Variovorax paradoxus: one gene and its partners. The protein of the gene in region 2 interacts with the protein of the main gene of each other region in a pairwise test. Links are inferred from orthologs where the notes say so. Each region holds a gene or a part of one and is shown on either strand. Other genes may lie near its edges.

Evidence for each region.
Region 1: the proteins of secA (region 2) and ybgC interact in binary tests that used the Escherichia coli proteins (3 or more experiments, as listed by UniProt). The link is inferred for Variovorax paradoxus from one-to-one orthologs.
Region 3: the proteins of secA (region 2) and secG interact in binary tests that used the Escherichia coli proteins (3 or more experiments, as listed by UniProt). The link is inferred for Variovorax paradoxus from one-to-one orthologs.

Annotation. Positions count from the first base shown.
Region 1 is NZ_LR743507.1:2,901,756-2,904,890, forward strand. The notes cover bases 33-3,015. They hold ybgC (tol-pal system-associated acyl-CoA thioesterase), read right to left. Parts: upstream 1,762-3,015; coding sequence 1,303-1,761; downstream 33-1,302. Other genes in these bases: AACL56_RS13280 (biopolymer transporter ExbD), read right to left, coding at 134-571; tolQ (protein TolQ), read right to left, coding at 587-1,306; AACL56_RS13295 (pyridoxal phosphate-dependent aminotransferase), read right to left, coding at 1,758-2,963. Outside these bases: AACL56_RS13275 (energy transducer TonB), read right to left, coding at 1-15; transcription antitermination factor NusB, read right to left, coding at 3,066-3,135.
Region 2 is NZ_LR743507.1:4,910,407-4,913,875, reverse strand. Bases 130-3,446 are described here. They hold secA (preprotein translocase subunit SecA), read left to right. Parts: upstream 130-459; coding sequence 460-3,246; downstream 3,247-3,446. Other genes in these bases: argJ (bifunctional glutamate N-acetyltransferase/amino-acid acetyltransferase ArgJ), read left to right, coding at 3,409-3,446; AACL56_RS23205 (hypothetical protein), read right to left, coding at 130-279. Also shown: more of AACL56_RS23205, read right to left, coding at 1-129; more of argJ, read left to right, coding at 3,447-3,469. UniProt on the Escherichia coli protein: Required for protein export, interacts with the SecYEG preprotein conducting channel.
Region 3 is NZ_LR743507.1:4,288,250-4,291,294, forward strand. The notes cover bases 100-2,992. They hold secG (preprotein translocase subunit SecG), read right to left. Parts: upstream 1,802-2,992; coding sequence 1,397-1,801; downstream 100-1,396. Other genes in these bases: AACL56_RS19900 (NADH-quinone oxidoreductase subunit C), read right to left, coding at 100-257; AACL56_RS19905 (NuoB/complex I 20 kDa subunit family protein), read right to left, coding at 271-750; AACL56_RS19910 (NADH-quinone oxidoreductase subunit A), read right to left, coding at 766-1,125; tpiA (triose-phosphate isomerase), read right to left, coding at 1,838-2,602; AACL56_RS19930 (NAD(P)H-quinone oxidoreductase), read right to left, coding at 2,613-2,992. In the rest of the region: more of AACL56_RS19900, read right to left, coding at 1-99; more of AACL56_RS19930, read right to left, coding at 2,993-3,045. UniProt on the Escherichia coli protein: Subunit of the protein translocation channel SecYEG. Overexpression of some hybrid proteins has been thought to jam the protein secretion apparatus resulting in cell death; while this may be true it also results in FtsH-mediated degradation of SecY.

The DNA of each region.
Region 1 (3,135 bases), 2.0 Mb from region 2 along the record:
TGCGCCAGCGCACACCCCAGGTGAGCGCGGCGATCAGCAGGCCGTGTGCAATGAGGGCCAGCACGACGGCACGCGGCGTGCCGCGTTGCGGCGGCGGTGCGAACTCGGGGCGATCCAGTGCGAGCGACATGCCTTATTTGCCGCCCGTGGTCGTGACCGACAGGCCCACGCGCTCGATGCCGCTGCGCTTGAGCTGGTTCATGGCCTTCACGACGGTCTCGTACTTCACCGACTTGTCGGCGCTGATGACCACCGGGCGCTGGTCGTCGCCGCCCTGGGCGGTCTTGGCGGCGGAGCCGATCTGCGTCATGGGGATCGAGGTGCCGCCCGAACCGCTGGACGGGTCCTTCTTGATCTGTACTTCGTCTTCGCTCTTGATGACGATCTCGATCGGCTTGTCCGGCTGCTTGTTGGCGCGGTCGACCGAGGGCAGGTTGATCACGCTCGGCGTGATGAGCGGAGCCGTGACCATGAAGATGATCAGCAGCACCAGCATCACGTCGATGAACGGGACCATGTTGATCTCGTTGATCGTCCGGCGGCCACGGCCACGGGATGAAACGGCGGGCATCTGTGAAGCCTCCGCTCAGCGGTTGGCCGGAGCCACCGACGATGCAACGCTCGCGTTCGGGTTGGCCGAGAGGTTGCGCTGCAGGATGTTGGAGAACTCCTCGATGTAGGTCTCGAGGGCAATGGCGATCTTGTCGATCTCGCGGGCGAAGCGGTTGTAGCCCACCACCGCCGGAATCGCGGCGAACAGGCCGATGGCGGTAGCCACCAGCGCCTCGGCGATGCCGGGAGCGACGGTGGCCAGCGTGACCTGTGCCAGCGCTGCCAGGCCGGTGAACGCATGCATGATCCCCCAGACCGTACCGAACAGGCCGACGTACGGGGAGACAGAGCCCACGGTGGCCAGGAAAGAAAGGTTCTGCTCGGCTGCATCCAGCTCGCGCTGGAAGCTCGCGCGCATGGCGCGGCGGGCGCCGTCGAGCAGCGTGCCGGCGTCGCTCACGTGGCGCTCGCGCAGCTTCTGGTACTCGCGCATGCCGGAGGCGAAGATGCGCTCCATGGGGCCGGCGAACTTGGCATTCTGCGCGGCCGAGGCGAACAGTTCGTTGAGGCTGGTGCCCGACCAGAACTCGCGTTCGAAGTCGTCGTTCAGTGCGCGCATGCGCCGCAGCGCGAAGTACTTGCGGATGATCGCGGCCCAGCTGGCGATCGAGACGATCACCAGCAGCAGCACGACCAGTTGCACCACGAAGCTCGCGTGGAGCAGGAGATTGATGATGGAAAGGTCTTGGTTCATGGCGTGATAGGTTGAGTCATGGAGCCGCTGTAGCGCTCGAGGGTTCCCGTGACTTGTTTCGGTATGCGCGCGGGACGCAGCGTAGCCGCGTCCACCCAGCCGATGCGGATGGTGCCTTCGCACAGCAGGACGGGTGCCGAGGCGCCCGTTCGTTCTTGCTCTGTTTTTGATAGCACTCGCTGACCGATTATCAACGAGGCAGTACCCAGTTGTCGAAGTTCGGCGGTAACGAGCAGTTCGTCGTCGAGCCGCGAGGGCCGATGATATTTGAGCTGCGTTTCGCTCACCACGAACTGGCCGCCCGTTTCCTCGCGCAGCTTGCGTTGCTCGACGCCCAGGGAGCGCAGCCACTCGGTGCGCCCGCGCTCCATGAACTTCAGGTAGTTGGCGTAGAACACGATGCCGCCGGCATCGGTGTCTTCCCAGTAGACGCGGATCGGGAACGCGTAGCTCATTGCGCCCCGGTGCCCGCCATCGCGGCCATCGCGCGCAGCCGTTCGATGGCTTCCTGCAGGTGCGCCATCGAGCTGGCGGTGGAGAAGCGCACAAACTTGGCGGTCTCGGCGGTGCCGAAGTCGCGGCCCGGCGTGACCGCCACGTGCGCGCGCTTCATGGTCTCGAAAGCGAAGTCCCAGCTGCCCGAGATGCCGAGCTTTTCGGCGAACGAGGTGCAGTCGGCCCAGGCATAGAAGGCGCCGTCGGGCATCACCGGCACGCTCAGTCCGAGCGCGTCGAGCTGCGGAATGAACCAGTCGCGGCGCGCCTTGAACTCGGCGCGGCGGCGCTCGTACTCTGCAATGCTCGCATCCTCGAAGCAGGCCAGTGCCGCGTACTGCGACACGGTGCTCGCGCAGATGAACAGGTTCTGGGCCAGCCGCTCGACCACCGGCACCAGCGTTTCGGGCACCACCAGCCAGCCGAGGCGCCAGCCGGTCATGTTGAAGTACTTGCTGAAGCTGTTGATGCTGATGACGTTGTCGTCGATGGCCAGCGCGGTCTGCCCGAAGGCATCGTCGTACGACAGGCCCAGGTAGATCTCGTCGATCAGCGTGATGCCGCCGCGCTGCGACACCACCTCGTGGATGCGGCGCAGTTCGTCGGGCGCGATCGACGTGCCGGTCGGGTTCGAGGGCGAGGCCAGCAGCACGCCGCGCGTCCTGTCGGTCCAGGCGGCCTCGACCTTCTCGGCGGTGAGCTGGAAGCGCTCATCGGCCGTGGTCGGCACCAGCACGGCCTTGCCGTCCGCCGCGCTCACGAAGTGGCGGTTGCACGGATAGCTCGGGTCGGGCATGAGGATCTCGTCGCCCGACTCGATGAGCGCGAGGCAGGCCAGCTGCAGCGCAGCCGAAGCGCCGGCGGTGACGACGATGCGCCGGGCCGGCACGTCGACACCGAATCGCTGGCTGTACCACGCGCTGATGCGTTCGCGCAGGTGGTCGAGGCCGGTGGCCTGTGTGTACTGCGTGGCGCCGGCACGCACGGCGCGTGCGGCCGCTTCCTGCACCAGGGGCGGGGCGGTGAAGTCGGGCTCGCCGATGTTCAGGAAGATCATCGGCCGGTCGGTGTGGGCGACCTCGCGGGCCAGTGCGCCCGCGGCCTTTGCCACTTCCATCACATAGAAGGGCTCGATGCGCTCGGCGCGAGATGAAATCTTCATATCAGGAACGCGGCGGAACGGGCTTGGCCCGGACGCTGGTGTTGCCCCCGGCAAGGGGTCGGCGAAGGCGGCACGAGGTGCGCTGCAGACTGGGTGCGAGCACTATTTGGCCTTGCCGGAAGCCCGGTCGGCTTCCACTTCGAGCGGCCGCAGCTGCGGTGCCAGGCCGTTG
Region 2 (3,469 bases):
GGTCGAGACCTCCCAGCCCCGGTTCTTCAACCGCGTGACCAGCATCGGCGACAGCTGGCGAAGCTTGGCGGCTGCGGCGCTGCCCTTGACCAGGAGGCACCAGACGTCGCCCTCGGCCGGGCCGGCCTGGATGGCGGCGCGCATGGCCGGCGGAATCAGGCCCTCCACGGCTTTGAGCCGCTCGGTGGTGTCCCGCGCCCGCGCCATCAGGCTCCCCAGGGTGGGGGCGCCTTCCGCAGCTTGCTGCAGTGAAATGGCGGGGGGGAGTCGGCGATACATGGGTAATCCAGGGGTTAGAAACAAGACAGCTAAAATGCCCGGTTTGCCGGCGTTCGCGCCGGAAAAAAGGCCGCTTGCTTTAATGGGAAGCGCGCCCAACTGCTTTCACCATATCTTAGGGAATCCGGTCGAAGTGCCCGCCGACTGTCCAAGGTCAAAGGCGCCCGCCCATCTCCACCCATGGCAACCAACTTCCTGACCCAGATTTTCGGCAGTCGCAACGATCGGCTCCTCAAGCAGTATCGCAAGACGGTGGAACGCATCAATGCGCTCGAACCCGAGTTCGAAAAGCTCAGCGACGACGGGCTGCGCGCCAAGACGCAGGAATTCAAGGACCGCATCGCCAAGGGCGAGACCCTCGACGCCCTGTTGCCGGAAGCCTTCGCCACGGTGCGCGAAGGCTCCAAGCGCATCATGAAGATGCGGCACTTCGACGTGCAGCTGCTGGGCGGGATGGCACTGCACAACGGCAAGATCTCCGAAATGCGCACCGGCGAAGGCAAGACGCTGACCGCCACGCTGCCGGTGTACCTGAACGCGCTGTCCGGCAAGGGTGTGCACGTGGTCACGGTGAACGACTACCTCGCCAACCGCGACGCGACCTGGATGGGCCGCCTCTACAACTTCCTGGGCCTCACCGTCGGCATCAACCTGCCGCAGATGCCGCGCGAGGAAAAGCAGGCTGCCTACGGCAGCGACATCACGTACGGCACGAACAACGAGTACGGCTTCGACTACCTGCGCGACAACATGGTCTACGAGCCGGGCGACCGGGTACAGCGCGTGCTGAACTACGCGATCGTCGACGAAGTGGACTCGATCCTGATCGACGAGGCCCGCACGCCGCTGATCATCAGCGGCCAGGCCGAAGACCACACCGATCTCTATCTCGCCATCAACAAGGTCGTGCCGTTGCTGACCAAGCAGGAAGGCGAGGCCGACCCGCGCACCGGCGAAGGCGTCACGGTGCCCGGCGACTTCACGGTCGACGAGAAGACGCACCAGGTGTTCCTGACCGAGGACGGACACGAGAACGCCGAGCGGCTGCTGAGCGAATTCAAGCTGCTGCCCGAAGGCGCGTCGCTCTACGACCCGGCCAATATCACGCTGATGCATCACCTGAATGCCGCGCTGCGTGCCCGCCACCTGTACCACCGCGACCAGCACTACGTGGTGCAGCAGGGCGAGGTGGTGATCGTCGACGAGTTCACCGGCCGCCTCATGACCGGCCGCCGCTGGAGCGACGGCCTGCACCAGGCCGTGGAAGCCAAGGAAGGCGTGGAGATCCAGGCCGAGAACCAGACGCTGGCCTCGATCACTTTCCAGAACTATTTCCGCCTGTACGGCAAGCTGGCCGGCATGACCGGCACGGCCGACACCGAGGCCTACGAGTTCCAGGAAATCTATGGTCTCGAGACCATGATCATTCCGCCGAACCGCGTGAGCAAGCGCGAGGACCAGCTCGACCGCGTCTACAAGACGACGCGCGAGAAGTACGAGGCGGCCATCCAGGACATCCGCGAGTGCTACGAGCGCGGCCAGCCGGTGCTGGTGGGCACCTCGTCCATCGAGAACTCCGAGATCATCGACAACCTGCTGACCCAGGCGGGCCTGCCGCACCAGGTGCTGAATGCCAAGCAGCATGCCCGTGAAGCCGACATCGTGGCGCAGGCCGGTCGCACGAAGATGATCACCATCGCGACCAACATGGCCGGCCGCGGCACCGACATCGTGCTGGGCGGCAACATCGAGAAGATGATCGAGGCCGTCGAGAACGACGAAGGCCGCGACGCCGCCGCCAAGGAAGCGGACATCGCGCACATCCGCGCCGAATGGAGCAAGGACCACGAGTTCGTGAAGTCGCTGGGCGGCCTGCGGATCATCGCCACCGAGCGCCACGAATCGCGCCGCATCGACAACCAGCTGCGCGGCCGTTCGGGCCGCCAGGGCGACCCGGGCTCCTCGCGTTTCTACCTGAGCCTGGACGATCCGCTGATGCGCATCTTCGCGGGCGACCGCGTGAAGGCGATCATGGACCGCTTGAAGATGCCCGACGGCGAAGCCATCGAAGCCGGCATCGTGACGCGCAGCATCGAAAGCGCGCAGCGCAAGGTCGAGGCGCGCAACTTCGACATCCGCAAGCAGCTGCTCGAATACGACGACGTGTCGAACGACCAGCGCAAGGTGATCTACCAGCAGCGCAACGACATCCTCGACGCGGCCGACCTCACGGCACAGATCGGCGCGCTGCGCGAAGGCTGCTTCACCGATCTCGTGCGCCAGTACGTGCCCAGCGAGTCGGTCGAGGAGCAGTGGGACCTGGCCGCGCTCGAGAAGAGCCTGTTCAACGAATGGGGCATCGACATGCCCCTGCAGAAGGACGTGGAAGCTTCCGAAGCCGTGTCCGACGAGGACATCGTCGAGAAGGTCCTGGCGAACGCCAACGAGACCTTCGACGCCAAGGTCGCACTGATCGGCCAGGACAACTTCACGCAGTTCGAGCGCATGGTGCTGCTGCAGAGCATCGACACCCACTGGCGCGAGCACTTGGCGTCGCTCGACTACCTGCGCCAGGGCATCCACCTGCGCGGTTATGCGCAGAAGCAGCCCAAGCAGGAATACAAGCGCGAAGCCTTCGAACTCTTCGGCCAGTTGCTCGACTCGGTCAAGAACGAAGTCACCCGCCAGCTGATGACGGTGCGCGTGCAATCGGGCGAACAGCTCGAGGAAGCCGCCGAAGCGCTCGAAAGCCGTGGCGAGAACGTCGCCAACATCACCTACAGCGCACCGACCGAAACCGGCGAAGTCGAGGTGCGTGTGGACGAGGAAAGCCAGCGCCGCGCGGCATTCGCCGGTGCGGGCGCGATCAGCGCCGAGGCTGCGGCCTTCGGCCGCGTCGGCCGCAACGACCCGTGCCCCTGCGGCAGCGGCAAGAAGTTCAAGCAGTGCCACGGCAAGCTGAATTAATCACGTACTCCCCCAGGCTTGCCCACTCCGTGTGGCCGCCGACCCCCTCGCCGGGGGCGATACCGGCGGCCCGGCAGAGCCGGTTCCGCGGTATCCCTGGCGTCGGAAAGTGAGCATTGTTGGTACCGATGAAAAATTGATGCGCAAGAAGGAATAGATGCCATGCCCGTGAACCTGTCCGCTCCCGATCCTGCCGCCTTGTTCGCGGTGCCCGGCGTCCGTA
Region 3 (3,045 bases), 620 kb from region 2 along the record:
TGCGTGACGACGCAATAGCGCTCACCCTGCCACTCGCCTTCGCGGTAATCGGAGTAATCCATTCCGCAGAGATCGATCAGTTGCTCGAAGCGGCAGCCGGGCGCATCGCGCAGCAGCAAGGCCGCGTCGATGTAGTCGGCAGCCCCCACCACCACGGTCACCTCGTCGAGCGCAATGGTCACGCTCCTGGCCTTGACGCCGAGCGTCTCGGCGACGGTGGCACGCAGAGCTTCCGGCGAAATTGCAAAGTCAGTCATCTTCGGCAATCTCTCAGGCGCGGGCAATGGTGTTGGTGCGACGGATCTTCTGCTGCAGCTGGATCACGCCATAGAGCAATGCTTCCGCAGTGGGCGGGCAGCCCGGCACGTACACATCGACCGGCACGATGCGATCGCAGCCGCGCACGACCGAATAGCTGTAGTGGTAGTAGCCACCACCATTCGCGCACGAGCCCATCGAGAGCACCCACCGCGGCTCAGGCATCTGGTCGTAGACCTTGCGCAGAGCGGGAGCCATCTTGTTGCACAGCGTGCCAGCCACGATCATCAGGTCGGACTGACGCGGACTGGGCCGAAACAGCATGCCGAAACGGTCGATGTCGTAGCGGGCGGCGCCCGCGTGCATCATCTCGACCGCACAGCATGCGAGACCGAAAGTCATCGGCCAGAGAGATCCGGTTTTCGCCCAGTTCACCACCGAGTCATAGGTGGTCGTGACGAAACCTTCTTTGAGAACGCCTTCAATGGCCATCGTGTGCTTTCCTTGTCATTCCCAGTCGAGCGCGCCTTTTTTCCACTCGTAGGCAAAACCCACGACGAGGATGGCGAGGAAGATCATCATGGCCCAGAAGCCGACAGCACCGATCTCCTTGAGCGCAATGGCCCACGGAAAGAGAAAGGCAATCTCGAGGTCGAACAGGATGAAGAGAATCGCAACGAGGTAGTAGCGCACGTCAAACTTCATGCGCGCATCCTCGAAGGCTTCAAAGCCACACTCGTAGGGAGCGTTCTTTGCGGCGTCGGGCCGATTGGGGCCGAGAATGTATCCGATGACCTGAGGTGCGACGCCTACGCCGACTCCGACCAAAATGAACAAAAGGACGGGGAGGTAGGAGTCGAGATTCATCGAGAGTTTTTCACCGCTTGCCACCGGCAAGAAGAACCTCTGGATGAGGTTTTCTGCCGATGAGATTTGGTGCGGTCGGCGAGACTCGAACTCGCACAGCTTTCGCCACTACCCCCTCAAGATAGCGTGTCTACCAATTTCACCACGACCGCGGTTTTTGCTGTTCAGATGGCATGAGGTACCTGAAACAGGTATTTGGCTTTCCGAACAGATTTAGAGTTTACCCTGAAATGAAGCCATTTTTCACAGGTGACTCATGAAAACGAGATGATTACTTCGAAGGAATCTGGCCAGCACCCGAAACAGGGGCAGCAGGAGCCGACGCAGGCGCACTGGGAGCCGCCGCACCTGGGATTTCGTTGGCTGCACCAGGAGCTGCCGGCGCAGCCGGAGCACCCACTGCCGCACGCTCGAGAAGGCTGCCACCGCCTGCAGGACGCGCATGGCTGAAGTAGGCCAGCAGCAACGTGCACGCGAAGAACACGGCGGCAAGCACCGCGGTGGTTCGCGACAGGAAGTTTGCACTGCCGCTGGCGCCGAACAGGCTGCCCGCGCTACCGCTGCCGAAGGCTGCGCCCATGTCGGCGCCCTTGCCGTGCTGGATCAGGATCAGGCCGATCATCGCGAGCGCCGACAGCATCTGCACGCCGACCAATAGATTGAGGACCAGGTTCATTCGTTCTTACTCCTAAGTGATACAGCCGTTGCGCATTCAGCGCGCAGCGGCGGAAATGATCTGCAGAAAGTCGGGGGCCTTGAGCGACGCGCCACCGATCAGGCCACCGTCGATGTCGGCCTGCGCCAGCAACTCCGCGGCATTCGCCGCGTTCATGCTGCCGCCATAAAGGATCTTGATGCCCGCCGCATGCTCGCTCGCCGCGTGGTGCAGTTGCGCACGCAGCACCGCATGCACCGCCTGCGCCTGCTCCGGTGTCGCCGTCTTGCCCGTGCCGATGGCCCAGACCGGCTCGTAGGCCACGACGATTTCGCTGATGCAATGGCCATTCACATGAATGACCGCAGCCAACTGGCGCTTGACGACCTCTTCGGTCTGCCCTGCTTCGCGCTGCGCCAGCGTCTCGCCCACACAGACGATCGGCGTGATGCCGTTCGCCAGCGCTACGGCGGTCTTTGCAGCCACCGCTTCGTCGGTTTCGCCGTGGTATTGGCGACGCTCCGAGTGACCGACGATCGCATAGCGCACGCCGAACTCCTTCAGCATCGCGGCCGATTGCTCGCCGGTGAAAGCCCCTTGCGGGTGCGCAGAGATGTCCTGCGCACCGAGCGCCATTGCAGGCGAACCCGCCAGCAGCGACTGCACCTGCGCGAAGTACGGCGCAGGCGCGCAGAGCGCCACGTCGCACGCCGCGGGGCTGGCAGCCAGGCCCCGCTGCAAGGCCTTCACCAGCGCCTCGTTGGCGGCCAGGCCTCCGTTCATCTTCCAGTTGCCGGCGATCAGCTTCTTGTTGGTTGTCATCGCGTTGTCCTCACCACGTCAGCACGATCTTGCCGATGTGCTGGTTCGATTCCATCAGCGCATGGGCCTGGGCCGCACCGCTTGGCTCACCCACAGCCGCAAAGGTGCTGTGGATCACCGGCTTGATTGCGCCGCTCTCAAGCAGCGGCCAGACCTTCTCCCGCAGCGCCTTGGCGATGGCGCCCTTGAAGGCGACGGGACGCGGACGCAGCGTCGAGCCGGTGATCGTGAGGCGCTTGCGCAACACGAGGCCCGCATTGATTTCGCTCTTCACGCCACCCTGCACAGCAATGATCACCAGCCGGCCGTCTTCGGCCAGGCACTCGATCTCGCGCGCCACGTAGTCGCCGGCGACCATGTCGAGCACCACGTCCACACCCTTGCCGCCCGTCAGTTTCCTGGCCTCTTCGGCGAAGTCGCTCGTGCGGTAGTTGATGGCGTGG